Regions from separate parts of the Hydrogenophaga laconesensis genome, predicted to be linked through region 1. Evidence: riboswitches for the same ligand, from Rfam matches in the RefSeq annotation. Region 1 holds a riboswitch; the other holds the start of a gene.
What was found. Region 1 has a riboswitch for S-adenosylhomocysteine ahead of ahcY (adenosylhomocysteinase). Riboswitches for the same ligand answer to the same signal wherever they lie in the genome.

Region 1 (15,164 bases):
ACACGCTGGACTTCGCGCAGCTCAAGGCGCACCTGGCCGACTTCTCGCCCGAGGCGATGGCACCGGTCTGCGGCATCGATGTGGCCACGCTGCGCGAGGTCGCACGCGCCTACGCCACGGCGAAGAACGCCATGATCCTGTGGGGCATGGGCATCAGCCAGCACACCCACGGCACCGACAACGCGCGCTGCCTGATCGCGCTCGCGCTCGTGACCGGCCAGATCGGCCGACCCGGTACCGGGCTGCACCCGCTGCGCGGACAGAACAACGTGCAGGGCGCGAGCGATGCGGGGCTCATCCCCATGGTGCTGCCCGACTACCAGCGCGTGGCCGATGGCCCGGCGCGAGAGAAGGCCGAGCGCCTGTGGAAACTTGCTCCTGGCACGCTCGGCAGCGAGCCCGGCCTCACGGTGGTGGAGATCGTCGATGCGGCCCACCGCAAGGAGATCCGGGCGATGCTGATCCAGGGCGAGAACCCGGCCATGAGCGACCCCGACGCGGCGCACGCGCGCGAGGCGCTGGCCGGGCTCGACCATCTGGTGGTGCAGGACATCTTCCTGACCGAGACCGCCAGCCTGGCCGATGTGGTGCTGCCGGCCACCGCCTGGCCCGAGAAGACCGGCAGCGTGACCAACACCGACCGCTGCGTGCAGCTCGGACGCAAGGCCGTGCCCGCCCCCGGCGATGCGCGCGCAGACGCCTGGATCACCGAACAGCTCGCGCGCCGCCTCGGCCTGGACTGGGCCTACGGCGTGGCCCCCGACGGCAGCGCGACGGACGACGCGACACAGGGCATCGGCGCGGTGTTCGAGGAAATGCGCGCGCTCATGCCCAGCATCGCCGGCCTTTCCTGGGCAAGGTTGCGGCGCCAGGGGGCGGTGACCTACCCGGTGGTGGACGCGGAGGACCCAGGCCAGCCCGTGGTGTTCACCGATGGTTTTCCCACACCCACCGGCCGCGCCTCGCTGGTCGGTGCGGTGCTCAAGCCACCGGCCGAAGAGCCCGACGTGGAATTCCCGATGGTGCTCATCACCGGACGCCAGCTTGAACACTGGCACACCGGCAGCATGACACGGCGCAGCAGCGTGCTCGATGCGCTTGAGCCCAGCCCGGTGGTCAGCCTGCACCCCGAGACCGCCAGGCGACTCGGGCTGTGGGCGGGGGCGCAGGCGCAGGTGCGGTCCCGCCGGGGCGAGGTGGCACTGCCGGTCCGCATCGACGAAGGCATGCCACGCGAGACCGCGTTCATTCCCTTCGCGTACGCGGAGGCCGCGGCCAACCTGCTCACCAATCCGGCCCTGGACCCGGTGGGCAAGATCGCGGAATTGAAGTACTGTGCGGTGGACGTGCGCCCTGTGACGGGCAGTGCGTGAACCCGACCCGGTCTTGACCTGCCGCAACGCGGCCGGCGGCCGGAACTCCTACGATGAACCGCACCGTCCTTCAGGGCGGGGCCGTTCACATCTCATTCAAGGAGAGCCACCATGTTCAAGAAAATTCTCGTGCCCACCGACGGTTCCACGCTGGCCGCACAGGCCACCACGGTCGCGGTGCGCATGGCCAAGAGCCTGAATGCGCAGATCGTTGCCGTGTACGTGATCGACCCGTTTCCCTATATCGGCATCGGTGACGCCTCGGCCGTCGGCCTGCAGGCCTACCTGACCGAGGCCAAGAGCGCCGCTGGCCAGGCACTCGACGGAGTGCGCAAGGCCTGCGAGGCCGATGGCGTGGTGTTCGCGGCGGGCGACACCATCGAACGCAACGTGGTCTACGAAGGCATCATCGAGACCGCCGAAGCCGAAGGTTGCGACCTCATCGTGATGGGCTCGCATGGCCGCCAGGGCGTGAAGGCGCTCATCCTCGGCAGCGTTGCACAGAAGGTGCTGACGCATGCCAAGGCGCCGGTGCTGATAGTGAAGTCGTAGGCACGCGGGGGTGTTTCGCCTACCGGCGAAACTTCCCACTCGCGTCGATGATCGAGAGGTCGGCGAAATCGAGGCCGGTGTGGTTGGTCGGGCTGTAGTGCACCGTCAGTCCGCCCAGGTCGAAGCCCTTGAGGTTCTCCAGCGCATCGCGCAGCGCCACCGGGGTGGGGTTGGGGCCGGCACGGCGCAGGCCTTCCGTCAGCACCTTGGCGGCGGCGTAGCCTTCCATCATCGCGGGCGAGACACCGTCGAGGCCCCTGGCCTTGGCGAAGTCCTGCGCTTCCTTGATCAGGCCGTAGGCCACCGAACGCTCGTTGGGAAACACCTGCGTCACGATCACGCCCCGCGCGTGTTCGCCCAGCAGCTTGATGAAGCCATCGGAGGCGTTGTTCGACAGCGTCACCGCCTGCGCGCGCGAGCCCGCCTCGCGGATGGTCTTGATGGCGTTGGCGGTGTTGCCGGCCGATCCGATCACCATCACCGCCTGGGCATTGCTTTCATTGAGCTGCTTGGCCAGCGCGGTGAAGTCCGGCTTCTCGCGCGGAAACTTCTCGTGCATCACCGGCTTCAGGTTGGCCTTGGCGAAGCCCTTGAGTGCGCCGGCCGCCGAGTCGGCACCGAACGAGTCGTCGTTCTCGAACAGCGCGATGCGGGTGATGCCGATGCTGGCCAGGTGCTCGATGGCCTTGGCGGCCTCGCGCTGGTAGGTGGCGCGCACGTTGAAGACCCAGGGGTTGACCGGCTCGTGCAGCACCATGGCGCCGGTGCTCGGTGCCACCAGCGGCACCTTCAGTTCTGCCAGGATGGGCAGCAGCGCCTGCGAATGCGGTGTGCCCCGGTTCAGGAACAGCGCCAGCACGCGCTGCTTCGTGATCAGTTCGCGCGCCACCTCCACCGTGATCTTGGGGTCGAACTTGTCATCCACCGCGATGAGCTCGATCTTCTGGCCATTCACGCCGCCACGGGCGTTGATGTTGTCGAAGTACAGCCTGGCGCCTTCGTGGTTCTCCTTCACGCCGGCCGCCACCGAGCCGCTGAAGCCCGAGGGCATGCCCACGCGCAACTGGGCCCAGGCAGGCGTTGAAAAGGCGAGCAGGCCGGCCAGGCCGAAGGCGGTCCAGAGGGGGTGCGAGAACATGCGAATCCTTTTCATGTAGGGCGTCTCCTGAGGTCAACCGAGTCTAGGCGTGGCACGCATGCGGGAAATTGTGGGTATGACCTACCGAACAGACGCATTTCGCCCCCCTCCGTAGAATCTTTGCGTCCCCTTCTGGAGCCCTTGCATGTCAGATGCCTTTCTGCCCGCCGAATTGCCCGCGGGCGCGATTTCAACCGCGTCCGGCCCCGATGGGTACCACCAGCCGACGGAAGGCGGCTCCGGGCTGATCCACATCCGCGGAGCGCGCCAGCACAACCTCAAGAACCTCGATCTGGACATCCGCACCGGCGAACTCACCGTGGTGACGGGGCCCAGTGGTTCCGGCAAGTCCAGCCTGGTGTTCGACACGCTGTTCGCCGAGGGCCAGCGCCGCTACGTGGAGACCTTCAGCGCCTACGCCCGCCAGTTTCTTGACCGGATGGACAAGCCCGCGGTCGACCGGGTCGAAGGCGTGCCGCCGGCCATCGCGATCGACCAGACCAACCCGGTGCGCTCGTCGCGTTCCACCGTGGGCACCATGACGGAGCTCAACGACCACCTGAAGCTGCTGTACGCGCGCGGTGCCGACCTGTTCGACCGCGACACCGCGCTGCCCGTGCGGCACGATTCTCCCGAATCGATCTTTGCGGAGCTCAAGGCACGCGCCGAACGGCAGGGCGATCCGCGCCTCGTGATCACCTTCCCGGTCGAGTTGCCCGCCAGCACCACGGCCGAAGAGATCGAACAATGGCTCTCTGCCAGCGGCTACACGCGCGTGCAGGCCGAGCGCGTGGTGCAGCGCGAGGCGAAAGCCGAAGCGGTGCCGGCCAGGGGTGGCAAGAAAGCCAGGGCCCAGATCGAATCGGTGAAGGTGCTCGACGTGGTGGCCGACCGCTTCCGCATCGGCACGGCCGAGCCGGCGCGTGTGATGGAGGCGATCGAGGCCGGCCTCAAGCGCGGCAGCGGCAAGCTGATGGTCTACGTGCTGGCGGAAGAAGGCGAGTCCGAGATCTGGCGCTTCTCGACGGGGCTGCACTGCCCCGAGAGCGACATCCGCTACAGCGAGCCCACACCCTCGATGTTCTCATTCAACTCCGCCGTGGGCGCCTGCGAGGCCTGCCGGGGCTTCGGGCGTGTGATTGGGGTCGACTACGGCCTCGTCATTCCGAACGACAAGCTCACGCTGCGCGCCGGTGCGATCAAGGTGTTCCAGACGCCGGCCTGGAAGGAGTGCCAGGACGACCTGATGCGCCACGCCGAGGCGGCCGGCATTCCGCGCGACACGCCCTGGGCCAAGCTCACGCCCGAGCAGCAGCACTGGGTGAAGTCCGGTTCGCCGCAGTGGAACGGCAAGTGGAACCAGCAGTGGTACGGCGTGGACCGCTTCTTCGAGTACCTGGAGAGCAAGGCCTACAAGATGCACATCCGGGTGCTGCTGTCCAAGTACCGCAGCTACACCGAGTGCCCGAGCTGCCACGGCGCCCGCCTCAAGACCGACAGCCTGCTCTGGCGCATCGGCACCAAGGCGCAGGCCGACGCCGCGCTGGCGCCCGAAAAGCGCTACATGCCGCAGGGTGTGAAATGGAGCCGCGCACAACTCGAGGCGCTGCCAGGCCTGTGCCTGCACGATTTGATGCTGTTGCCGCTGGACCGGCTGCGCGGCTTCTTCGCCTCGCTCGACGAGACGCTGGCCCCTGCGGGGACCGACGCGGCCGCGGCCGGCCAGGCGCAGGCGCTGCGGCTGTTGTTCGAAGAGATCAACACGCGCATCCGCTACCTGTGCGAGGTCGGCATCGGCTACCTCACGCTGGACCGCCAGAGCCGCACCCTCAGCGGAGGCGAGGTGCAGCGCATCAACCTCACGACGGCGCTGGGGACCTCGCTGGTGAACACGCTGTTCGTGCTCGACGAACCCAGCATCGGCCTGCACCCGCGCGACATGGCGCGCATCAACGATGCCATGCTGCGCCTGCGCGACGCCGGCAACACGCTGGTGGTGGTGGAACACGACCCGGCCGTGATGCTCGCGGCCGACCGCCTGATCGACATGGGCCCCGGCCCGGGCGAGCGCGGCGGGCAGATCGTGTTCGACGGCACGCCCGAAGCCATTCGCTCGGCCGACACCCTCACCGGCGCCTACCTCGGTTCGCGCAAGACCATCGGCATGGGCTTCAAGCGCATGGTGACCGACAGCACGCCGCGCCTCATCCTCGAAGGCGCGCGCGAGCACAACCTGAAGGACGTGTCCGTCGAGTTCCCGCTCCAGCGCCTGGTGGTGGTCACCGGCGTGTCGGGTTCCGGCAAGTCCAGCCTGATCCAGGATGTGCTGGCGCCCGCGCTGTTGCGCCACTTCGGCAAGTCCACCGAAAGCCCGGGCGAGCACGACCGCCTGCTCGGTGCCGACTACCTGTCCGAGGTGGTGTTCGTCGACCAGTCGCCGATCGGCAAGACCGCCCGCTCCAACCCGGTGAGCTACGTCGGCGCGTGGGATGCCATCCGCGCGCTGTTCGCCGAGGCACCGCTGTCGCGCCAGCGCAGCTACACGCCCGCCAAGTTCAGCTTCAACAGCGGCGACGGCCGTTGCCCCACCTGCGGCGGTTCGGGCTTCGAGCATGTGGAGATGCAGTTCCTGAGCGACGTGTACCTGCGCTGCCCGGATTGCGATGGCAAGCGCTACCGGCCCGAGATCCTGGAGGTGACGATCCGGCGCGGCGAGCGTTCGCTCAACGTGGCCGATGTGCTGGAACTCACCGTGAGCGAAGCCGCCACCCTCTTCGCGGGCGACCGCGAGGTGATCCGCGTGCTGCAGCCCATCGTCGACGTGGGGCTGGAGTACGTGAAGCTCGGCCAGCCCGTGCCCACGCTCTCGGGCGGCGAGGCGCAGCGCCTCAAGCTCGCGGGCTTCCTGGCCGAGGCCTCGAAGAACAGCAGCGCCAGCCGCCAGGCCGTGGCACGCAAGGGCACGCTGTTCCTGTTCGACGAGCCGACCACCGGCCTGCATTTCGACGACATCGCCAAGCTCATGCGCAGCCTGCGCAAGCTGCTCGATGCCGGCCATTCGCTGGTGGTGATCGAGCACAACCTGGACGTGATCCGTGCGGCCGACTGGCTGATCGACCTCGGTCCCGAGGGCGGCGACGCCGGGGGCCTGATCGTGGCCGAAGGCCCGCCCGAGACGGTGCGCGAGCACGCCAGCAGCCACACCGCGAAGGCGCTGCGCGACTACGCGCTGGCCATGGGCGAGGTGCACGAGGTGAAAGAGGCGATCCCGGGGCGTCTGCGCGCGCCACGTGCCCGTGCCCAGGGCGGCAACGCCATCCGCATCGTCAACGCCAAGGAGCACAACCTCAAACAGCTCAGCGTGGACATCCCGCGCGGCAAGTTCAACGTGATCTCGGGGGTGAGCGGCTCGGGCAAGTCCACGCTGGCGTTCGACATCCTGTTCAACGAAGGCCAGCGGCGCTACCTGGAAAGCCTCAACGCCTACGCGCGCAGCATCGTGCAACCAGCGGGCCGGCCCGAGGTGGATGCGGTCTATGGCATTCCGCCGACCGTGGCGATCGAACAGCGCCTCTCGCGCGGCGGCCGCAAGTCCACGGTGGGCACCACCACCGAGGTGTGGCACTTCCTGCGCCTGCTGTATGTGAAGCTGGGCACGCAGCACTGCGTGCACGACGGCGCGGCCGTGATGCCGCAGAGCGCCGACAGCATTGCCGCGGCCATCCTGGCGCGCTACAAGGGCCGGCACATCGGCCTGCTCGCGCCGCTGGTGGTCAACCGCAAGGGCGTTTACACCGAACTGGCCGACTGGGCGCGCCCGCGCGGCCACACCCACCTGCGGGTGGACGGCGAGTTCCTGCCCACCACCGGTTTCCCGCGCATCGACCGCTTCAAGGAACACACCATCGAACTCCCGGTGGCCGATTTCGTGGTGAACGCCAACGACGAGGCCGCGCTGCGCCGCGAGCTGAACAAGGCGCTGGAGATCGGCAAGGGCGTGGTGCACGTGCTCACGCCGCTCGACGGCCTGGCGCAGGCGCTGGCCGAGGGCGCGTCCACGCGCGACCTGGGCACGCTGGAGGTGTTCTCCACCACGCGCGCCTGCCCGGTGTGCGCCACCAGCTACCCCGAGCTGGACCCGCGCCTGTTCTCATACAACAGCAAGCACGGCTGGTGCCCCGATTGCGTGGGGACCGGCGTGAAGCTGTCGAAGGACCAGCGCAAGGCGCTCGACGATTCGGTGCGCGACGACAAGGAGAAGGGCCGCGAGCAGAGCTTCGCCGAGCCCGAGGTGGACGACCTGGCGGACGAAGCCTGCCCCACCTGCGCGGGAACGCGTCTGAACCCGCAGGCGCGCGCGGTGCGCTTCGCGGGCGTGGGCATCACCGACGTGGCGTGCCTGTCCGTCCGGGAGGTTCGTGCCTGGGTGCAAGGCCTGATCGGCCCCCACACTCCACCGCTGCGCGGGTCGCTGCCCCCCGGGGGGGCTGTTCCGCCTTGGGGCGGCCCGGCGGCGGAACGCTTCGCTGGCGAGGTACCCGTTCTCAGCGCGCGCGAGGCCGACATCGCACGCGACCTGCTGCCCGAGATCGAGAGCCGGCTCGCCTTCCTGGAGGAGGTGGGCCTGAACTACCTCACGCTCGACCGTGGCGCGCCCACGCTGAGTGGGGGCGAGGCGCAGCGCATCCGCCTGGCCGCGCAGCTCGGCAGCAACCTGCAGGGCGTGTGCTACGTGCTCGACGAGCCCACCATCGGCCTGCATGCGCGCGACAACGCCATCCTGCTCAACGCCCTGCACAAGCTGGGTGAGCAGGGCAACACGCTGGTGGTCGTGGAGCACGACGAGGACACCATCCGCCGCGCCGACCACATCATCGACATCGGGCCGAGCGCCGGCAAGCGCGGTGGCCGCGTGGTGGCCCAGGGTTCGGTGAGCGACCTTTCGGCGAACGCCGATTCCGTCACGGGCCGCTACCTGCTGCACGCCATGAGGCACCCGCTGCAGGCGCGGCGCAGCATTCCTCCGATGGACGCATCGCCCTGGCTGCAGGTGCGTGGCGCGAACCTGCACAACCTGGACAACCTCGATGCGGCCGTGCCGCTGCAACGGCTGGTGGTGATCACAGGCGTGTCCGGCTCGGGCAAGTCCACACTCGCTCGCGACGTGCTGCTGACCAATGCGGCTGCCGCTGTCACCATGCGCAGCACGCAGGCCGGCCGCACCGCCTGGGACAAGGGCCAGCGCCCGTCCTGGGCCGGCTGCGAGAAGCTGCTGGGCACCGAGGTGGTGGACCGCGTGCTCGAAGTCGACCAGACGCCCATCGGCAAGACCCCGCGCAGCTGCCCGGCCACCTACATCGGTTTCTGGGACACGGTGCGCAAGCTGTTCGCGGACACGCTGGAAGCCAAGGCGCGCGGCTACGGCCCGGGCCGCTTCAGCTTCAACACCGGTGAAGGCCGCTGCCCGGGGTGCGAAGGTCAGGGCATGCGCACCATCGAGATGAGCTTCCTGCCCGATGTGAAGGTGCCTTGCGAGGTCTGCCACGGTGCGCGCTTCAACCCCGAGACGCTGGCCGTGACCTGGAAAGGCAAGAGCATCGGCGACGTGCTGCAGATGGAAGTGGACGAAGCGGTGAACTTCTTCGCCAGCATGCCCAGCATCAGCCACCCGCTGCAACTGCTGAAGGACGTGGGGCTGGGCTATCTCACGCTGGGCCAGCCCAGCCCGACGCTCTCCGGTGGCGAGGCGCAGCGCATCAAGCTGGTGACCGAACTCAGCAAGGTGCGCGACGACGTCACCCGCCGCGGGCAGAAGGCGCCGCACACGCTCTACGTGCTCGACGAACCCACGGTGGGCCTGCACATGGCCGACGTGGAAAAGCTCATCCGCGTGCTGCACCGCCTGGTGGACGGTGGCCACAGCGTGGTGGTGATCGAGCACGATCTGGATGTGATGGCCGAGGCCGACTGGATCATCGACCTCGGCCCCGAGGGCGGCAACGGCGGTGGTCGCATCGTGGCCGCCGCGCCGCCCGACGAAGTGGTGCGGCTGGGCACGCACACCGGCCGCGTGCTGGCGCCGGTGCTGAACCGGGTGTGATGGACGGCGGCCAGGTCATCCACATCCACGCCGAGGCACCGGCCAAGCCCGCGTTCGGGGCGCCGTGCAACGGATGCGGGGTGTGCTGCCTGGCCGAGCCCTGCCCCCTGGGCCGGGTGATCTCGCGCAAGCGGATGGGTGCCTGCGAGGCGCTGCGCTGGGACGATGGGCTGTCGGTCTACCGCTGCGGGGCGATCACCGATGCGAGGGGCGTGCTGGGCCCGCGCTGGCGCTGGGCGGCCCCGGTGCTGCGGCGGCTGGCGCACCGCTGGATCGCGGCGGGCGTGGGTTGCGACGCGACGCTGCAGGCCGAGCGCGGCGGGGATTGATCAGCGTGCGAACAGCCAGACCACGCTGACCACCAGGGCGGCAATCGCCACCATGAGGACACGCGTGCGCTTGCGCAGCAGGTCGACCGCGCCCACCAGCCGTGCGTTCTGCTCGGCAAGCTCGGCCAGGGTCTGGGCCATCTGCTCCTGTGTGGCGGCCTGCTGATCGATCAGCTGGCGGGCTTCGATCAGGCGGTTTTTCAGTTCGCCCAGCGTGGGCGGGGCTTCGCCCATGTCGAGCGGCGCTGGCGTGACCGTGCCGCCGGTCGGCGCCTTCTGGCGGTCCATCAGCTTGCGCGCGGCATTGAGCACCTTGGGCGCGTGTTCGATCACGTCGCCCCAGGGGATCACTTTCAGGGCAACCATCCAGGGAATGGCCATGGGAATGATCCTTTCGCTTGTGAGACTAAACCGTGGCCCGGGTGGGAGCCGTTCAGACCCGCAGGGTTCCTTCAGTTTGGGGCGAATCTGCCCGTCTCAACAGCCACCAGCCCAGGCCGGCCACCGCGATCAGCAACGCGGGAAAACCCAGCGTGGGCGCCCATTGCAGCGCGGCACCACCCAGCGCGGGGGCGAGCACACCGCCCAGCGTGTAAGACAGCACCAGCACCGCCGTGCTGTTGACCAGCGTGATGCCTTCCTCGCGCGAGCCGATGTCGATCATCGCCAGCGTGTACAGACAGCCGCCCGCACCACCCCACAGGAACGCCACCGGCGCGGCCAGCCACGGTGTGCCCGCGACGAAGGGGATGACCAGCGTGGCCAGCAGCGTGATGAGGGCGCAGGCCCGCAGAATGCGCAGCCGCACGGTGCGGCCGTCGCCCCAGCGCTGGCCGGGGTGGTGCGCCATGTGGTCGGCCAGCACACCGGCGGGCAGCATCATGAGTGCGCTGCCCAGCCCACTGGCCGACACCAGCAGGGCCGCGACCGTGGCGCCCAGGCCGAGCGCCAGACCGTACAGCGGCAGGATGGAGGTGAGGCCGCTCTCGAAGAAGCCGCCCACGAAACCGACCGTCATGATCAGCGGGTGGGCCAGCAGCGCGTGCCACACGCCCGACAGGCCGACCTTTGCACTGTGCGCATCCGCCGCGTCGGGCAGGCGTGGAATGAGCAGGCTCCAGGCCAGGCCGATGGCCATGAAGCCCAGCGCGATCCACAAGGCACGGTCGCTGTCCGCGCCCACCCAGGCCAGCATGAGCGGTCCCACCACGAAGGTGATGCCGACCATGGTTTCGAAGATGCCGACGTAGCGCCCACGCTGGCCCGGCGGCGAGAACTCGGCCACCACAGCCTCGGCCAGCACCCAGCGCAAGCCCGAGGCCATGCCGGCGGCGATCTTGAACACGAACCACAGCCAGAGCACGGGCGTGAACGCGAAGCCGGCGGTGGCGATCACCGGGATCAGCGCGGCCAGCCACAGCGTGGGCCGACGGCCCAGCCGCTGTGTGATGGCAGAGGCGAACGGCGTCATGAGGAACACGCCCAGCCAGCCGCTGGCCGCGAACAGGCCTGCCAGCGCGGTGGACTCACCGCCGCCTTTGAGCCGCAGCAGCAACAGGGGCGTGAGCATGAAGTAGCCCACCAGTTCGAAGAAGGTGGAGCCGAAGATCGCGATCAGGCCCAGCCGCGCTTTCCCGGGTGGGTTGGCGGCGAGGGCGCCGGTGTGGTCAGGTCGTAGCGGGTGCTCGCTCATGGGGTGATCCGCGCGTCCAGCACCGCATCGACCACTTCGGTGAACCCGGCGCCGCGCTCGCCCGTGGCGACGTAGCGGGGATGGTGTGCGAGCGCCCGCCAGAAGCGTTCGATGTTGGCCACGCCCACGCTGTGCGGGAAGTGGGCGAACATGCGCGCGTCGTTGGTCGAATCGCCGACATAGACCCAGCGGTCGAGCTCGTCGTCGAGCACACGGCCCAGCCGCGAGCGCACGATCCAGCGCGCACCGGCGAGCTTGTCGTGGTCGCCGATCCAGCCATTGATGTGGATCGAACTCACCGTGGCATTCAGCCCCTGGCCTTTCATGATCTGCACGACGCGCGCGATGTCGGCCTCGCCCAGGTGCGCGAACTCGCTGTGGTCGATCGCGATGTCGGTCTCCCGCCCGGGGCTGTCGGTGGCCAGACGGGCCTGCGGCATCTCGGCCAGCACACGTTGTGCAGTGGCATGCAGCTTCTCGAAGTTGGCGTGGCGCGTGGCAGCGTCCTGCAGGTAGTCGCGGCGCAACTCGCCGGCGTCACCGCGCCAGAGCGCCACGGCGCCGTTCTCCGCCACGATCGCGTCCACCGGCCAGGCCAGCGCGAAGGCCTCGCTCCAGCCGGCCGGCCGGCCGGTGATGGCGAACACTGGCAGACCGGCGGCGCGCAGGCGGTGCAGCGCGTCCAGTGCATCGGGCGTGATCGCGCCCTCGGTGGTGAGGGTGTCGTCGATGTCCGTCAGCACGCCGTGGATGCGGGCGCGGGCCGGGGCGGGCCAGAGGGCGAGGGGGGTCTTGTTCGTCATGGAAGGCGGGCAGTGTCGCACAGGCCTTCCGCGCCGCAGGGTGCCACCGGCGACGTTCGGCAGGGGGCAAATCGGGGCTGCTGCGGTAGAATCCCGCGATCCGAGGAGCGTTGCAGCGCCCCCACTGGCGAGGCCAGCAGCGGGGCGTGAGGCTCGGACCATCCCTGCAACGACGCTCATCCACATCCCGTGCGATGAGTCCTTTCTCAATCTGTGCGAGATGTGGTTTGTCCATCCTTTCCGGAGCGAACCACCATGAATGCACGTCTGAACAACCCGGTCGCCGCCGACAGCGCGATCGCCGACATCTCCCTGGCCGACTGGGGCCGCAAGGAAATCCGCGTCGCCGAGACCGAGATGCCCGGCCTGATGGCCATCCGCGACGAGTTCGCAAAATCGCAACCTCTCAAGGGCGCACGCATCACCGGCTCGCTGCACATGACGATCCAGACCGCCGTGCTGATCGAGACCCTGCAGGCGCTGGGTGCCGATGTGCGCTGGGCCTCGTGCAACATCTTCTCCACGCAGGACCACGCCGCCGCCGCCATCGCGGCCAATGGCACGCCGGTGTTCGCGATCAAGGGCGAGTCGCTGGAGGACTACTGGGACTACACCCACCGCATCTTCGAGTTCGGCCCCAAGGGCAGCAAGACCGAAGGCCCGAACATGATCCTGGACGACGGTGGTGATGCCACGCTGCTGATGCACCTGGGTGCCGCGGCCGAGAAGGACATCAAGGCGCTGGGCAAGGCCAAGAGCGAAGAAGAGAAGATCATCCACGCGGCCATCAAGGCCAAGCTCAAGCAGGATCCGACCTGGTACAGCCGCCGCCTGAAGAACATCATCGGCGTGACCGAAGAGACCACCACCGGGGTGCACCGCCTCAACGAGATGTCGGCCAAGGGCACGCTGCAGATGCGCGCCATCAACGTCAACGACTCGGTGACCAAGAGCAAGTTCGACAACCTGTACGGTTGCCGTGAATCGCTGGTGGATGGCATCAAGCGCGCCACCGACGTCATGATCGCCGGCAAGGTGGCCGTGGTCGCTGGCTACGGTGATGTGGGCAAGGGCTCGGCCCAGGCGCTGCGGGCCCTGAGCGCGCAGGTGTGGGTGACCGAGATCGACCCCATCAATGCGCTGCAGGCCGCGATGGAAGGCTACCGCGTGGTGACCATGGAGTACGCCGCCGACAAGGCCGACATCTTCGTGACGACCACCGGCAACAAGGACGTGATCCGTTACGAGCACATGGAGGCCATGAAGGACCAGGCCATCGTCTGCAACATCGGCCATTTCGACAACGAGATCGACGTCGCCTCGCTGGAGAAGAACTGCCAGTGGGAAGAGATCAAGCCGCAGGTCGATCACGTGATCTTCCCCAGGCAGGGCAAGAAGCCGGCCAAGCGCATCATCCTGCTGGCCAAGGGCCGGCTGGTGAACCTGGGCTGCGGCACGGGTCATCCGAGCTACGTGATGTCGTCCTCGTTCGCGAACCAGACCATTGCGCAGATCGAACTGTTCACCAAGCCCAGCGCTTACAAGGTGGGCCAGGTCTACGTGTTGCCCAAGCACCTGGACGAGAAGGTCGCTCGCCTGCAGCTGTCCAAGCTGGGCGCTCAGCTGACCAAGCTCACGAAGGAGCAGGCTGCCTACATCGGCGTGCCGGTGCAGGGCCCCTACAAACCCGATACCTACCGGTATTGAAATCACCCCCGCCGCGCTTCGCGCGACCCCCTCAAGGGGGTGATGCTGGCGGCCCGGCAAAGCCGGTTCCGCGGCATCTCCGGGCTAGGCGTGTGGGCGCTCCAACATGCGTGCTGATCAACTTCTCGTCGAACGCGGCCTCGCGGCTTCCCGTTCGCAGGCCCAGCGGCTGATTGCCGCGGGCGTGCAATGGCGTGAGGCGGGTGGCGACTGGAAGGCTGTCACCAAGAACGGTGAGGAGCTGCGAGATGCGGTCGAGCTTCGTTTGCTGGACACGGCGGAGACGCGTTACGTCTCGCGCGGTGGCCTCAAGCTCGAAGGTGCCCTGCGGCACACGGGTTTGAACGTCAACGGTCTGCGCTGTCTCGATGTGGGGCAGAGCAGCGGCGGTTTCACCGACTGCCTGTTGCAGCAGGGTGCGGCGCAGGTGGTGGGCGTGGACGTGGGGCAGGGGCAACTGCATCCCCGGCTCAAGGCCGATGCGCGTGTGGTGTGCATCGAGAAGTGCAACGCGCGCGAGTTGTCGGCCGAGGTGTTGCGGGCCGCCGGCGGTGCACCGCCGTTCGGCCTGATCGTCGGCGATCTGTCGTTCATCTCGCAGACGCTGGTGTGGCCAGCCGTGGTGCCGCTGCTGGCGCCGGACGCGCACCTGCTGATGCTGGTGAAGCCGCAGTTCGAGCTGCAGCCGGCCGACATCGGCAAAGGCGGGCTGGTGAAGGACACGGCCAGCTACGCCGTGGTGCGCGAGCGGATGGAGCAGGCGTGCCGCGACAACGGCCTTCGGCTGCGCGACTACCTGGAGAGCCCGATCACCGGAGGTGACGGCAACCGCGAGTTTTTTGTGTGTGCGAGCCAATGAGGAAGGACAAGACCATGGGTCTTCCGATCAGCCTGGAATTTTTCCCGACCAAGACGCCCGAGGGCGCGGTCAAACTGCGCGCCGTCCGGCAGCAGCTGTATGCGCTCAAGCCCGAGTTCTGCTCGGTGACCTTCGGTGCGGGCGGTTCGACGCAGGACGGCACGCTGCAGGCCGTCACCGAGATCATGGGCGAGGGCTGTGCGGCCGCTCCGCACCTGAGCTGCATCGGCCAGTCGCGCGAGAGCATCCGCCAGCGGCTGGCGGCCTATGCCGCAGCGGGCATCCGCCGCATCGTCGCGCTGCGTGGCGATCTGCCCAGTGGCTATGGCCTGGGTGGCGAGTTCCGTTACGCCAGCGACCTGGTGAGCTTCATCCGCGAGGAGACCGGCGACCGCTTCCACCTCGAGGTGGCGGCCTACCCCGAGACCCATCCGCAGGCGAAGTCGCCCGAGGCCGATCTCGATGCGTTCGTGGCGAAGGTGAAGGCCGGTGCAGACGCCGGGATCACGCAGTACTTCTTCAACAGCGACGCCTATTTCCGCTATGTGGACGATCTGGGGCGCAAGGGGGTGGACGTGCCGGTGGTGCCGGGCATCATGCCCATCACGAG
Region 2 (15,164 bases), on a different contig from region 1:
CAGTTCGCCGGGCGTCTCGTGGGGCGGGGACGACATGGCGACGATGGTAGTCGCCCGGGCCTTCGCCGGTTTTGAATTTTCTGCACGCGGCAATGCAATCGCAGCCGGTCAGACCAGGGGCAACGAGGGTCCGGCTCCGCGGGCCCCAGGTGCCGTCCCCCCTCGAAGCACCGAGGGCGCGCCACGGAAGGGGGAAGCCGCGCAGCGGCGCAGGGGGGTGTCTACCGCGTGTACCCGGCACACATGCCGGCGTTCGGCCGCCCCTTGCACTCACGCTTGAGGCGCTTCTCGCGCACGGCGGGGGCCTCCTCCGAGGGCGCCTTGTGGAAGGTGACCCTGGACGGGAGCTTGCGGGTCGACGGTTCGGTGGCGTGCAGCGCGGTGGTGGCCAGAGCGCCCAGCACGGTGACGGCGAGCGCGCGCGAGAAGTATCCGGACATGTGTTCCTCCTGATGTTGTGTGGTGTCCGGCGCGCATCATAAAGAGGTGGCACATGCAAAAAAATAACCCGCGTGCCCTGAGGCAGCGCGGGTTCAATTCCAGAGGAGACTCGGTATCGGCGTGGCGCCTTCACGCCACGCCAGAGGCTCTGTCAGCTCAACGGTTGTAGGCCGTTTCGCCGTGCGAGGTGATGTCCAGGCCTTCGCGTTCGGCTTCTTCGCTGACACGCAGACCCACCACCATGTCGACAATCTTGTAGGCCACGAACGAGACCACACCGGACCAGACGATGGTCAGCAGCACGCTCTTGACCTGGATCCAGATCTGGGCACCCATGGCGTAGTCGTCGCCCTTGACACCACCCAGGCTGGCGGCGGCGAAGACCGCGGTCAGGATGGCACCGACGATGCCACCGACACCGTGCACGCCGAACACGTCGAATGCGTCGTCGGCACCCAGCAGCTTCTTCAGACCACCGACGCCCCACAGGCAGACCAGGCCGGCGATGAGGCCGAGGATGATCGAGCCCATCGGGCCGATGAAGCCAGCGGCAGGGGTGACGGCCACCAGGCCGGCCACAGCGCCGGAAGCAGCGCCCAGCATGGAAGCCTTGCCCTTGTGCATGGCTTCACCGGCAATCCAGGACAGCGTGGCTGCACCGGTGGCCAGGATGGTGTTGATGAAGGCCAGGCCTGCAACGCCGTTGGCGGCACCCGCGGAACCGGCGTTGAAGCCGAACCAGCCGACCCACAGCAGCGAGGCGCCCACCATGGTCAGGGTCAGGCTGTGAGGCGTCAGCGCCTCCTTGCCGTAGCCGATGCGCTTGCCCACCACGTAGGCACCCACCAGGCCGGCGATACCGGCATTGATGTGCACCACGGTGCCGCCGGCGAAGTCCAGTGCGCCGTCAGCGCCCAGCAGGCCACCGCCCCAGACCATGTGGGCCATCGGGATGTAGCTGAAGGTGAACCAGATGACGGAGAACAGCACCACGGCCGAGAACTTGATGCGCTCGGCGAACGAGCCCACGATCAGCGCGCAGGTGATGGCGGCGAAGGTCGACTGGAAAGCCACGAACACGAACTCGGGGATCGTCGGCAGCAGGCCCGACAGCGTGTCCGCACCGATGCCCTTCAGGAACACCTTGTCGAAACCGCCGAAGAACTTGCCTTCACCCGCGAAGGTCAGGCTGTAACCGTAGATGCACCACAGGATCGTGATCAACGAGAAGATCACGAACACCTGCATCAGCACCGACAGCATGTTCTTGGAGCGGGCCAGGCCGCCATAGAACAGGGCCAGGCCGGGGATGGTCATCAGGATGACCAGCATCGTGGAGGTCAGCATCCAGGCGGTGTCGCCGGTGTCGAGCGCAGGCTCGGCGGCAGCGGGTGCGGCTTCGGCCGGTGCAGCGGCGGCGGGCGCTTCAGCAGGCGCAGCGGCGGGCGCTGCAGGCGCTTCGGCAGGAGCGGCAGCGGCGGGCGCCTCGGCCGGCGCGGGGGTCTGGGCCATGGCGCTGAGGCCGCCGAAGGCGAGGCCCATGCCCAGGAACAGGGTGGCGATGAGTTTTTTCATGTTCGTGATCTCTCTTGTTCAGGGGCGACGATCAGAGCGCTTCCTTGCCGGTCTCGCCGGTACGGATGCGCACCACCTGTTCCAGGTCGGTGACGAAAATCTTGCCGTCGCCGATCTTGCCGGTGCGAGCAGCACCTTCGATGGCCTCGATCACGCGCTCGACGAGTTCGTCAGAGACAGCGGCCTCGATCTTGACCTTGGGCAGGAAGTCGACCACGTACTCGGCGCCGCGGTACAGCTCGGTGTGGCCCTTCTGGCGGCCGAAGCCCTTGACTTCGGTGACGGTGATGCCTTGCACGCCCATGCCGGAGAGTGCTTCGCGCACCTCGTCCAGCTTGAACGGCTTGATGATGGCTGAAACCATTTTCATGCTGTGATTCCTCTTCTAGAACGAAAGGGTGGTGACCGGAGGGCCCGACACCGCGGTTTGCGGAGGGACCCTGGGGAACTCCCGGGCCCGGATTCAATCGCTTACACGCCCAAGCACAGACCATGCCAGAGGGCATCGCTTCCGTACCCCCTGGGGTTCCTCTCCGCATGCCCGCCTACAGTGGCGCCACGCGCAGAAAAGTCCGCCAGCCGCTTCGCAGGCCGGCGCTGCCCACCTCACCAAAACAGGGCGCACCAATTCGGGGCATTGCAGTTTGGCTGTGAGGGAGGAGCCATGGCTGGCAGGCGCGCACCGAAACGGGGAGCCATCACCTATGAGTCTGTCTTTGGTGCACAGCCGCGCGCTGCTGGGCCTGGAAGCGCGGCCGGTCTGCGTCGAAGTGCATCTCGCCAACGGCCTGCCCAGCTTCACGCTGGTCGGCCTGGCCGACACGGGCGTGAAGGAAGCGCGCGAGCGGGTGCGCTCGGCCATCGCCAACGCGGGGCTCGAATTTCCCTCGAACAAACGCATCACGGTCAACCTGGCCCCGGCCGACCTGCCCAAGGATTCGGGTCGGTTCGATCTGCCGATCGCGCTGGGCATCCTCGCCGCCAGCGGGCAGATCGATGCCACCCGGCTGACCGGCTGGGAATTCGCCGGTGAACTCTCTCTGGGCGGTGAACTGCGGCCGGTGCGCGGCGCGCTCGCCATGAGCCTCGCCCTGCACCGCCACGACCCGGGTGCCATGCACGTCACCCGCCTGGTGCTGCCCCCGGGCAGTGCGGAAGAGGCCGCGCTGGTGCCGCAGGCACAGGTGTACCGTGCGCGCCATCTGCTCGACGTGGTCTCGCGCTTCCTGCCCGAGCGCGCGGAAGCCGCCCCCGAGCCGCCCGACGACAAGGGCTGGACCCGCCTCGCGCCGACCGCGCCTGGCGCGGGGCCCGGCTACCCCGACCTGATCGACGTGAAAGGCCAGGCCGCCGCCAGGCGCGCGCTGGAGATCGCCGCTGCCGGCGGCCATGGCCTGCTCATGGTCGGCCCGCCTGGCTCGGGCAAGTCCATGCTGGCGCAGCGCTTCGCAGGCCTGCTGCCACCCATGGACACGCTGGAAGCGCTCGAGTCCGCCGCCGTGGCATCGCTTGCAGGGCGCTTCGTGTTCTCGAACTGGGGTCAGCGCCCCACCTGCGCGCCCCATCACAGTGCGAGCGCGGTGGCGCTGGTGGGCGGCGGCTCGCCGCCGCGGCCGGGCGAAATCTCGCTGGCCCACCATGGCGTGCTGTTCCTGGACGAACTGCCCGAGTTTCCACGCAGCGCGCTGGAGGCGCTGCGCGAACCGCTGGAAAGCGGCCACATCCGCATCTCTCGCGCGGCCATGCAGAGCGAGTTCCCCGCCCGCTTCCAGCTCGTGGGCGCCATGAACCCCTGCCCTTGCGGTTTCCTGGGCCACCCCACCCGCGCCTGCCGCGACACGCCGGATCAGATCGCGCGCTACCAGGGCAAGCTCAGCGGTCCGCTGCTCGACCGCATCGACCTGCACGTGGAAGTGCCCGCCCTGCCGCCGCAAGAGCTGCTGCACGGCGCCACCGGCGAGAGCAGCGCGACCGTGCGCGAACGCGTGCACGCCGCCCGCGAGCGCGCCCACGCGCGCCAGGGCACCGCCAACCAGGCCCTGGCTGGCCAGGCGCTGGACAGCCACGCGAAGCCCGAAGCCGCCGCCCTCGCCTTTCTGCACGGCGCGGCCGCGCGGCTGGGCTGGAGCGCGCGCAGCACACACCGCGCCCTGCGCGTGGCCCGCACCATTGCCGACCTGGCGGGCACCGAAAAGGTGGGCGTGGCGCACGTGGCGGAGGCGGTGCAGTACCGGCGGGTGCTCAAGAGCGGCGGCTGAGGCGGGTCCGATGACCCCAGGCTCGCCCGCCCCCAGGGACAGCTGATATGGTGTCCGGCTTCCCACCTCGAACCCGCAGGAGACCTGGCATGAGCTACCCCGACACCCAACTCTTCATCAACGGCCAGTGGCGTTATGCCGCTGCTGGCGAAACGCTGGCGGTCTTCAACCCGGCCACCGGCAAGGAAATCGGCCGGGTGGCGCACGCGCGCCAGGCCGACCTGGACCAGGCGTTGGCCGCTGCGCAGAAAGGTTTCGAGCTCTGGCGCGACAAGGCACCGGTGGAGCGCGCCAGGCTCATGCGCGCCGCCGCTGCGCTGATGCGCGAGCGCGCCGGCGCCATCGCCGCGCTGCTCACACAGGAACAGGGCAAGCCGTTGGCCGAGGCCAAGGTCGAGGCCATGGCCGCCGCCGACATCATCGAATGGTTCGCCGATGAAGGCATGCGCGTGTACGGGCGCATCGTGCCGTCGCGCGGCAACCTGGCCATGCGCCAGATGGTGATGAAGGACCCGGTCGGCCCGGTCGCCGCCTTCACGCCCTGGAACTTCCCCATCAACCAGGTGGTGCGCAAGCTGGCTGCCGCACTGGCCACGGGCTGCTCCATGATCGTCAAGGCGCCGGAAGAGACCCCGGCCGCGCCGGCCGAGCTGGTACGCGCCTTCGCGGACGCTGGCCTGCCGCCCGGGGTGCTGGGCCTCGTGTACGGCACGCCGGCCGAGATCTCCACCTACCTGATCGCCCACCCCGTCATCCGCAAGATCACCTTCACCGGCTCAACGCCGGTGGGCAAGCAGCTGGCTGCGATGGCGGGCCAGCACATGAAGCGCGTGACGATGGAACTGGGCGGCCACGCGCCGGTGATCATCGCGGAAGACGCCGACGTGGCGCTGGCGGTGAAAACCGCGGGCGGGGCCAAGTTCCGCAACGCGGGCCAGGTCTGCATCTCCCCCACGCGCTTCCTGGTGCACGAGAGCATCGCAAAGGAGTTCTCGGCGGCGCTGGTGAAACACGCTTCCGGCCTCGCCGTGGGCGACGGTTCGACCGAGGGCACGCAGATGGGGCCGCTGGCCAACCCGCGTCGCGTCACGGCCATGGCCGAGTTCACGAAAGATGCCGTGGAGCGCGGTGCCACGCTGGCCACCGGTGGTGAACGCATGGGCGACGCCGGCAATTTCTGGCGTCCCACGATTCTCACCGACGTTCCGCTGGAAGCCCGCGTGTTCAACGACGAACCCTTCGGCCCCATGGCCGCAGTGCGCAGCTTCAACACACTGGACGAAGCCATCGCCGAGGCGAACCGCCTGCCCTACGGCCTGGCCGCCTATGCCTTCACGCGCTCGCTGAAAAACGCGGACCTGCTGGCGCGCCGCGTGGACGTGGGCATGCTGTGGGTGAACATGCCCGCCATGCCGACGGCCGAAATGCCGTTCGGCGGCGTCAAGGATTCGGGCTACGGTTCCGAGGGCGGACCGGAGGCCATGGAGGCCTACCTCAACTCGCGCGCCGTCTCGATCATGAACGTGTAGGGCTGCGCACCAAGGCACCGTCCAGAGGCAGCGAGGGTCCGGCTCCGCCGGCCCAAGATGCCGTCCCCCCTCGAAGCGCCGAAGGCGCGCCACAGAGGGGGGAAGCCGCAAGGCGGCGCAGGGGGGAGTTCCAATCAGCGGTTCGGACCGAGGCGGTTCGTGAACGCCACCACCAGCGCGGTCACGAAGAAGAAGGCCTGCAGCTCCAGGCGCCAGCCGCCGGTGTTGGTGATGTCGAACCAGTGGCCCATGTGGGCCAGGCCCACGGCGAAGGCCATGTTGATCGCGATGATCAGCGCCGCCGGCACCACCCACACGCCCACCAGCAGCAGCAGCGGCGCCAGGAATTCGCCCAGGTACACGCCATACGCGAGGAAGCCCGGCAGGCCCTTGCCCACCAGCATGCCCTCGATGCCGCCCACGCCACCGGTGATCTTGGCCCAGCCGTGGAAGATCATCAGGATGGCCAGCGTCCAGCGCAACAGGATGATGCCGAAGCGGGGCTGGTTGAAGAGGTTGTTGAGTGCGTTCATGGTGAGGAAAGTCCTGAGGAGACGGCTGCAAAAAAGGAGGTGCTGAAAGCTGACTCAGCGCCGCACGAAGAGGTTCCCGCGCGTGCCGCGGAGGGATTCCCGTTCCGCGGTCAGTGGCCTACGGCTGCTTCCACAGCTTGTACCCGCGCCACACCCACAGCACCACGCAGCCGGCACCCAGGGCCAGGGCCAGCCAGCCCAGGCCCGCAGAGCCCGCGACGATGTCGCGCAGCTCCGGCGACTGAAGGCGGTGGGGCGCGATCAGGACGATCAGACCGATGACCGCGAGCAGCACGCCCTTCCACAGCAGGTCTTCGTTGGGCAGTTTCTTCTTCGTCGCCATCGTGGCAAGCCCTCAGAGGTTCGGCGCCAGCCAGCGCTGCAGCTCGTTGCGGGCCGTTGCACTGCGCTCGGCCAGATCGTCCACCTGATCGTCAGCGATCTTGCCAACGTTGAAGTAGGTGCTCTGCGGGTGGGCGAGGTAGAAGCCGCTCACGCTGGCCGCCGGCGTCATGGCCAGGCTCTCGGTCAGGCCCATGCCGATGTCCTCGCACTGCAGCAGCTCGAACATCGGGCGCTTGACGGAGTGGTCCGGGCAGGCCGGGTAGCCGGGCGCGGGGCGGATGCCCTGGTACTTTTCCTTGATGAGGTCCTCGTTGCTCAGCGCCTCGTCGGGCGCGTAGCCCCACAGGTCGGTGCGCACGCGGTGGTGCATGCACTCGGCCAGGGCTTCTGCCATGCGGTCGGCCAGGGCCTTGAGCATGATGGCGGAGTAGTCGTCGAGGTCGTCGATGAACTGCTGTTCCTTCTTCTCCACGCCCAGGCCGGCGGTCACCGCAAACATGCCCACGTAATCGTTCGCCACGCCCTTGGGCGCGACGAAGTCGGCCAGGCAGCGGCTGGGCCGCATCACACCGTCGATCTCGTGTTTCTCGGTCTGCTGGCGCAGCCCGTGCCAGGTGAGCGCCACCTCGCTGCGGCTCTCGTCGGTGTAGAGCTCGATGTCATCGTCGTGCACCGTGTTGGCCGGGTACAGGCCGACCACTGCGTTTGCGCTGAGCCAGCGGCCTTCGATGAGCCGTTGCAGCATGCGCTTGCCATCGCTGAACACGCGGCGCGCTTCCTCGCCCACGACCTCGTCCTTGAGAATCTCGGGGAACGGGCCGGCCAGGTCCCAGGTCTGGAAGAACGGGCCCCAGTCGATGTACTTCGCGATCTCGTGCAGGTCGAAGTTCCTGAACACGCGCCGCCCGATGAACTTCGGCTTCTGCGGCGTGAAGGCGGCCCAGTCGATCGGCGTCTTGTTGGCGCGCGCCTTCTCCAGCGGCCACAGCGGCACCTGCTTCTTGTTCGCGTGCTGGTGGCGCACGCGCTCGTAGTCGGCGGTCACCTCGGCGATGTAGGCCGCCGCCTGGTCGGACAGCAGGCCCTGCGCCACGCTCACACTGCGCGAGGCATCGGGCACGTAGACCACCGGGCCTTCGTAGTGCGGCGAGATCTTCACCGCCGTGTGCACGCGGCTGGTGGTGGCACCGCCGATGAGCAGCGGGATGCGCTTCTCGCGGAAATGCGCGTCCTTCTGCATCTCGCCGGCCACGTATTGCATCTCCTCCAGGCTGGGCGTGATCAGGCCCGAGAGGCCAACGATGTCCGCGCCCTCTTCCTTCGCCTTGGCCAGGATCTCGTGGCAGGGGACCATCACGCCCATGTTCACGACCTCGAAGTTGTTGCACTGGAGCACGACGGTGACGATGTTCTTGCCGATGTCGTGCACGTCGCCCTTGACGGTGGCGATCACGATCTTGCCCTTGGACTTCACGTCGCCGCCGGCGGCCTCGAGCTGGCGTTTCTCTTCCTCGATGTAAGGCAGCAGGTGCGCCACGGCCTGCTTCATCACGCGCGCGCTCTTGACCACCTGCGGCAGGAACATCTTGCCCTGGCCGAACAGGTCGCCGACCACGTTCATGCCGTCCATCAGCGGGCCTTCGATCACGTTGAGCGGGCGGCCGCCGCCGGCCTCGATCTCGCGCCACATGGTCTCGGTGTCTTCGGTGATGAAATCGTTGATGCCGCGCACCAGCGCGTGCGAGAGGCGCTCGCGGATCGGCAGCGCGCGCCATTCGTTCTTCTTGCTGTCGTCCCTGGCTGCGCCCTTGGCGTTCTCGGCCACCTCGACCAGGCGCTCGCCGGCATCGGGTCGGCGGTTGAGCACCACATCCTCCACACGCTCGCGCAGCGTGGGCTCCAGTTCGTCGTACACACCCACCATGCCGGCATTGACGATGCCCATGTCCATGCCCGCCTGGATGGCGTGGTACAGGAACACGGTGTGGATGGCCTCGCGCACCGGGTCGTTGCCGCGGAAGCTGAACGACACATTGGACACGCCGCCGCTGACCTTGGCGCCGGGCAGGTTCTGCTTGATCCAGCGCGTGGCCTCGATGAAGTCGACCGCGTAGTTGTTGTGTTCCTCGATGCCGGTGGCGATGGCGAAGATGTTCGGGTCGAAGATGATGTCCTCGGGCGGGAAGCCGACCTCGTCCACCAGCACGCGGTAGGCGCGTTCGCAGATCTCGATCTTGCGCTCGTAGGTGTCGGCCTGGCCTTTCTCGTCGAACGCCATCACCACCGCCGCCGCGCCATAACGCTTCACCAGTCCGGCCTGGCGCTTGAACTCGTCCAGCCCTTCCTTCATGGAAATGGAGTTGACGACGCCCTTGCCCTGGATGCAGCGCAGCCCGGCCTCGATCACGTCCCACTTGGAGGAGTCCACCATCACCGGCACGCGCGCGATGTCGGGCTCGCCGGCGATGAGGTTGAGGAAGCGCACCATCGCGGCCTGGCTGTCGAGCATGGCCTCGTCCATGTTGACGTCGATGATCTGGGCACCGTTCTCCACCTGCTGGCGCGCCACGGCCAGGGCGTCCTCGAACCGCCCCTCGAGGACCATGCGGGCAAAGGCCTTGGAGCCGGTGACGTTGGTGCGCTCGCCCACGTTCACGAACAGGCTGCCCTCGCCAATGCGCAGCGGCTCCAGACCGGAGAGCAGCATGGGCGGCACGGGGGACGACGGGGAAGCGGATTCGGAAGACATGGGACTCACCAAGGCAGTTTGCGGAAAACAGACCGGTGAGCGCCGTTTGGGCCTGTTCGCGCCCACTCAAGCCTGACGCACGGTGGGGGACTGGTGGCCCGCCGGCGCTGCAACGCTCCTTGAGAAGCGGGGATTTTAGCTCGCCACGGATTCCGCGTCCCGCTGGTGCGATGCTTGCTTGCCCCGGCCGCATGGCCCCCCACCGCACCGAGCCCGACAGCCCCGGCACCGACTGGCATGCCCAGGAGCTGCTGCTCATGCGCGAGGTGATGAAAATGGTGGGCCGCAGCCTGGCGCCGGCCTTCGTGCTGCGCGAGATGCTGCACCTGATGAGCGAGCTGCTCGGCCTGAACCGGGGGCGGATGGTGCTGGCCGGTGAAGCACGGCAGGGTGTCCCGCGCACCGCGGCGGTCCGGCACGCCTATGGCCTCACGGCCGAAGAGGTGCAGCGCGGTGTTTTCCAGTGGGGCGAGGGCATCACCGGGCGCGTGCTGGCCACCGGACTGCCCGCCATCGTGCAGGACGTGGACGCCGAACCGCTGTTCCTGTTCCGCACCGTGCCCCGGAACCGCCTCCCCCCGCAGACCGTGGCCTTCATCGCGCTGCCGATCGAGGTCAACGGCGCGACCATCGGCGTGCTCGGGTGCCACCGCATCCGCAGCCGGCAGCGCCACCTCAGCGACGACCTGGCGGTGCTGCGCATCCTGGCCACGCTGGCCGGCCAGCTGCTCCAGCTGGAACAGCTGGTGGCCGACCAGACGCGCCAGCTCGTGGCACGCAACGCCGCGCTGGCGCGGGCACTGGAGAGTGCGAGCGCGCGCTACGGGCTGATCGGACAGTCGCCCGCGCTGCTGCAGGCACTGGGGGAGCTCGAACGCGTGTCGCAGTCCCAGGCCACGGTGCTGCTGCTGGGCGAATCGGGCACGGGCAAGGAGCTGTTCGCGCGCGCGGTGCACCTGGCCAGTGGCCGGCACGACCAGCCCTTCATCAAGGTGAACTGCTCGGCGATTCCGGACACGCTGTTCGAGTCCGAGCTGTTCGGTTACGAGAAAGGCGCCTTCACCGGCGCGAACACCGCGCGCGCCGGCTGGTTCGAGCAGGCCAATGGCGGCACCATCTTTCTCGACGAGATCGGTGAATTGCCACTGGCCATGCAGTCCAAGCTGCTGCGCACGCTGCAGGAGGGCACGCTGGTGCGCCTGGGCGGCACGAAAGAGCTGAAGGTCAACGTGCGGCTGGTGGCCGCCACCAACCGCGACCTGGCCCAGGAGGTGCAAGCTGGCCGTTTCCGGCAGGACCTGTACTACCGCCTGAACGTGATCCCGATCCGCCTGCCGAGCCTGCGCGAACGCGGCGATGACGTGCGGGCGCTCGCGCTGCATTTCGTGAACCGTGCCAACCAGACCCACCAGCGCAACGTGAACCTCGCGCCCGACGCGCTGGCGCGGCTGCAGGCGCACGACTGGCCCGGCAACATCCGCGAGCTGGGCAACCTGATCGAACGCCTGGTGCTGCTGGCCGACCACACCCTGGTGACGGCCAAGACGCTGGAGCCATTCATGCCCGAAGGCGCGGGAACACCGCCCCCGCCCGCCCCTGGCGACGCGCCCGTGGTGCGCGACTACCAGAGCGCGCAGTCCCACAGTGCCAACGCCCTGCGGGAGGCACTGGCGCGTCACCAGGGCAACCAGTCGCGCGCGGCGCAGAGCCTGGGCCTCACACTGCGCCAGTTCGCCTACCGGTTGCGCAAGGCCGGGTTGCGGTGATCGGTCGAAAGATCACCGGCATGGGCTCGCACCTTGCGCCACGCCTGACCGCCCCCATGTGCCCGGGCAGAACACCCCATTCCCACGAAGAAGCCGCCCACCATGAAAACGATCGACGAGATGCTGCACCTGGCCCTGCTCAGCCCCGACGAACACCGGCAGATCAGCCACTGGATCGCGCGGGCCGACTCCCCCGAAGAGATCCTGCAAATGCCTCCGCTGCTGTGGCGGGCCATCGAACGGGCCAGCGCGGTCATGGGCATCGACGAGGACCTGATGCGCCCGCCGGCGCTGGATGCCGGAGCCTGCTGAACCGTGGCCCGGATCGCTCGCCGCCCCACACAGTGTCGACATTGTGTCGACACATTGAACAGGCTGGCCTGACGCCGGCATCGTGACTGCTTCTGTTTCAGTAGCAGATATGCCTTTCAAATCAACAGCCTGAAGCCATTTCAGGTGCATTTCGCACTTCTGGCACGACCGTTGCGAAAGACAGTCCAGGCAATCCCGCCGGCCCTGTCCTTTCGTGAGGTTTCCATGAGCATCGACGCCATCCTGATCGCACCCGCCCAGTTGCAGGCCCTGCAGTCGTCCGAACCCGTGGTGGTCATCGACACCCGCGACGCCGAGACCTTCGCGGCCGGCCACATTCCCGGCGCCGTGAACGTGCGCGAGATCTTCACCTACCTGGCCACCTCCACGCCCGAAGGGCTGGAGGCGCTGAAGGCCACCTTCGCCAGCGCGCTCGGCGTGGTCGGCCTCTCGGGTGCCGAGACCGCCGTGTTCTACGAGGACGCGCTCAACAGCGGCTATGGCCAGTCCTGCCGCGGCTACTACCTGCTCACCTGGCTCGGCTACCCGAAGATCAAGGTGCTCAACGGCGGCTACAGCGCCTGGAAGGCGGCCGGCCTGCCGGTCTCCACCGAAGCGGCCACGCCCACGCCCGCCACCTTCCCCACGCTCACCGGCGCCGACGTCATGCTCACCCAGGCCGACGTGCAGGCCGCGCTGGGCACCGACACCGTGCTGCTCGACGTGCGCGACGTGGACGAATGGATCGGCGACAGCTCCTCACCCTACGGCAAGGACTTCGCCCCGCGCAAGGGCCGCCTGCCCGGCGCGAAGTGGGTGGAGTGGTACCGCTTCATGAAGCCCTCGGCCCAGGGCCCCGTGTTCAAGACGCCCGACGAGGTGAAGGCCGAATGCGCCACCGCCGGCATCGCACCCGACGACACCATCTACCTGTACTGCTTCAAGGGCGCGCGCGCCTCCAACACCTTCCTCGCGCTCAAGCAGGCTGGCTTCAGCGACGTGCGCATGTACTTCGGTTCCTGGAACGAATGGTCGCGCGACGAGAGCCTGCCGATCGAGACCGGCCTGCCGCTGGCGAAGTCGGGCAAGAAACCCAGCCTGGCCCTCGCGGCCTGATCCCTTCCTCTTTTCAACACCTGGAGACCCCATGTCCGCCACCGACACCCTCGACCCCGCCGCCCCCGTGACCACCGTGAAGGCCTACCTGCGCCCGATCGACGGCACCGGCCTCGCCGCCTTCGCCGCCAAGGGCAAGGCCAACCCGGCCAGCCGCGGCACGAACAAGGTGCACACCGTGATGGAGGGCCAGTACCGCTCGCTGTCGTACGTGGGCCAGCACAAGCCGGTGGTGGTGGACGAGCCGCTGCACCTCTTCGGCGAGGACACCGCACCCGCGCCGGGCGAGATCGTGCTCTCCGGCCTGGGTGGCTGCCTGGCCGTGGGTATCACGGCGGTGGCGACCTGGAAGGGCGTGAAGCTCAGCAAGCTGGAGGTCTTCATGGAAGGCGACATCGGCAACCCCGCCGCGTGGGGTGCCGGTGGCGCCCTGGAGAAGACGCCACCCGAGATGGGCTTCCAGGCCATCCGCGTGAAGGTGCTGGTGGAAGGCGACGCGTCGCGCGAGGTGCTGGACGAGATCGTGCAGCACGCCAACTTCTATTCGCCCGTGGCGAACACCATGCGCAACCCCATCCCCTTCACCATCGGTCTGGTGGACGCATGAACCCGAACGACCTGCCCCGCGAGCTGACCCACGACACATCGGCCGACGAGCTGATCGCCGCGGTGCGCGCCGTGGCGCAAGGTCCCCTGGCCAGCGTGGTCGAGGCCATCGACCGCGAAGGCCACTACCCGCGCGAGGTGCTGCAGCAGCTGGGCGCGCTCGGCGCCTTCAGCGCGCACCTGGACGCGCCGGTGGGTCGCGCCGACTACGGCCTGGCGATCCGCTGCATGGCCGAGGTCTCGCGCGTCTGCGGCGCTACCGGCTTCATGGTCTGGTGCCAGCTGGTCTGCGGCCTGTACATGCAGGCCAGCGGCAACCCGGCGCTGCAGGGCGAAGCCTTGCGCGCGCTGGCGAGTGGCGCGGCGCTGGGCGGCACCGCCATGTCCAACCCGATGAAGAGCTACGCGCAGATCGAAAGCCTGCTGCTCAAGGCCACGCCGGTGGACGGCGGTTACCTCGTCAATGGTGCGCTGCCCTGGGTGAGCAACCTCGGCCCGGGCCATGCCTGCGGCGCGCTGGCGGCGGTGGTGGACGCGCAAGGCGAACCCCTGGGCCGCGAGCTGATGTTCCTGCTGCGCTGCGACGCGCCCGGCATGGAGTTGCGCGAGTGCCCGAGCTTTTCGGCCATGGAGGGCACCGGCACCTACGCGCTGCGCCTGAAGGACGTGTTCGTCGGTGCGAACGACACCATGGCCGATCCGGCCAGGCCCTTCATCGCGCGCATCCGCTCCGCCTTCGTCATGCTTCAGTGCGGCATGGCCGTGGGCGTGGTGCAGGGCGCGATCGACAGCATGTGGGCGGTGGAAGCCCAGCTGGGCCATGTGAACCAGTTTCTCGAAGACCGGCCCGATGCCCTGCAGGCCGAGCTGGATGCGCTCACTGCGCGCGTGATGACCCTGGCCGAGACGCCCTTCAACGACTCGGCGGAGTTCTTCATCGACGTGCTCGACGCGCGTGCCCACGGCGCCGAGCTGAGCCTGCGCGCGGCGCAGTCGGCCCTGCTGCACCAGGGTGCTCGCGGCTACCTGATGAGCTCGGACGTGCAGCGCCGCGTGCGCGAATCGCACTTCGTGGCCATAGTCACGCCGGCCATCAAGCACCTGCGCAAGGAGATCGCGCGGCTCTCTGCCGAGGTGATGCCGTCATGAACACCGCCCTGACCCGCGTGGCCTCGGCGGTGCAGACCCTGGCGAGTGACCCGGCGTACCAGCAGTACATCTGCGACGCCTGCGGCTACATCTACGACGAGGCCCTGGGCGACCCGGACGGCGGGCTCCCGCCCGGCACGCGCTACGCCGACATTCCCGACGACTGGGCCTGCCCGCTGTGCGGCGTGACCAAGGCCGACTTCACGCCTTACACCGCGCCCACGCTGGACGCGCTGCGCGCCAGCCTCACCACGACCGCCCCCGTGACCATGCGCGGCGCGGCGGGCGTGGTGATCGTGGGTGCCGGCCGCGCCGGCTGGCAAATGGCCGAGGCGCTGCGCGCGCTCGACGCCACGCTGCCCATCACCCTGGTGAGCAATTGCGCGGGCGACGTCTACGACAAGCCCCTGCTGTCCGTGGCGATGGCGCGCGGGCTCGCACCCGAGGCCATCGCGAAGGAGACGGGCCAGGCGGCGGCGGCGCGCCTGAAGGTTCGCCTGTTCGCGAACACACAGGCCGTTCGCATCTGCCCCGACACGCGCACGCTGCGCACCACGCGCGGCCCACTGAAGTACGACCGGCTGGTGCTCGCGCACGGCGCACAGGCCGCGCTGCCGCCGACCCTGCCCGCCGCGCTGTGCTGGCGCATCAACCACCTCGCCGCCTACGAGAAACTGCGCGCCGCCCTGGGCCGCGTGGACGTGGACGGACCGAAGGACGTGCTCATCGTCGGTGCCGGCCTGATCGGCAGCGAACTCGCGAACGACCTGGCGCTGGGGGGGCAC

Region 2: another riboswitch for S-adenosylhomocysteine. It lies ahead of metH (methionine synthase); the one in region 1 lies ahead of ahcY (adenosylhomocysteinase).

The regions. Positions count from the first base shown of each region.
Region 1 is NZ_JAVDWE010000002.1:182,923-198,086, reverse strand. It holds gene J2X09_RS05310 (molybdopterin-dependent oxidoreductase) at 1-1,373, shown strand, start outside; gene J2X09_RS05305 (universal stress protein) at 1,485-1,925, shown strand; gene J2X09_RS05300 (ABC transporter substrate-binding protein) at 1,945-3,078, opposite strand; gene uvrA (excinuclease ABC subunit UvrA) at 3,209-9,163, shown strand; gene J2X09_RS05290 (hypothetical protein) at 9,163-9,492, shown strand; gene J2X09_RS05285 (hypothetical protein) at 9,493-9,873, opposite strand; gene J2X09_RS05280 (MFS transporter) at 9,926-11,185, opposite strand; gene J2X09_RS05275 (HAD-IIB family hydrolase) at 11,182-11,988, opposite strand; S-adenosyl-L-homocysteine riboswitch at 12,085-12,173, shown strand; gene ahcY (adenosylhomocysteinase) at 12,244-13,695, shown strand; gene J2X09_RS05265 (TlyA family RNA methyltransferase) at 13,802-14,554, shown strand; gene metF (methylenetetrahydrofolate reductase [NAD(P)H]) at 14,569-15,164, shown strand, end outside.
Region 2 is NZ_JAVDWE010000016.1:104,972-120,135, forward strand. It holds gene glcE (glycolate oxidase subunit GlcE) at 1-36, opposite strand, end outside; gene J2X09_RS22725 (hypothetical protein) at 222-440, opposite strand; gene amt (ammonium transporter) at 598-2,016, opposite strand; gene J2X09_RS22735 (P-II family nitrogen regulator) at 2,048-2,386, opposite strand; gene J2X09_RS22740 (YifB family Mg chelatase-like AAA ATPase) at 2,721-4,274, shown strand; gene J2X09_RS22745 (NAD-dependent succinate-semialdehyde dehydrogenase) at 4,364-5,803, shown strand; gene J2X09_RS22750 (DoxX family protein) at 5,938-6,336, opposite strand; gene J2X09_RS22755 (hypothetical protein) at 6,455-6,679, opposite strand; gene metH (methionine synthase) at 6,692-9,388, opposite strand; S-adenosyl-L-homocysteine riboswitch at 9,461-9,557, opposite strand; gene J2X09_RS22765 (sigma-54 interaction domain-containing protein) at 9,622-11,196, shown strand; gene J2X09_RS22770 (hypothetical protein) at 11,299-11,508, shown strand; gene J2X09_RS22775 (sulfurtransferase) at 11,734-12,624, shown strand; gene J2X09_RS22780 (OsmC family protein) at 12,656-13,231, shown strand; gene J2X09_RS22785 (acyl-CoA dehydrogenase family protein) at 13,228-14,379, shown strand; gene J2X09_RS22790 (FAD-dependent oxidoreductase) at 14,376-15,164, shown strand, end outside.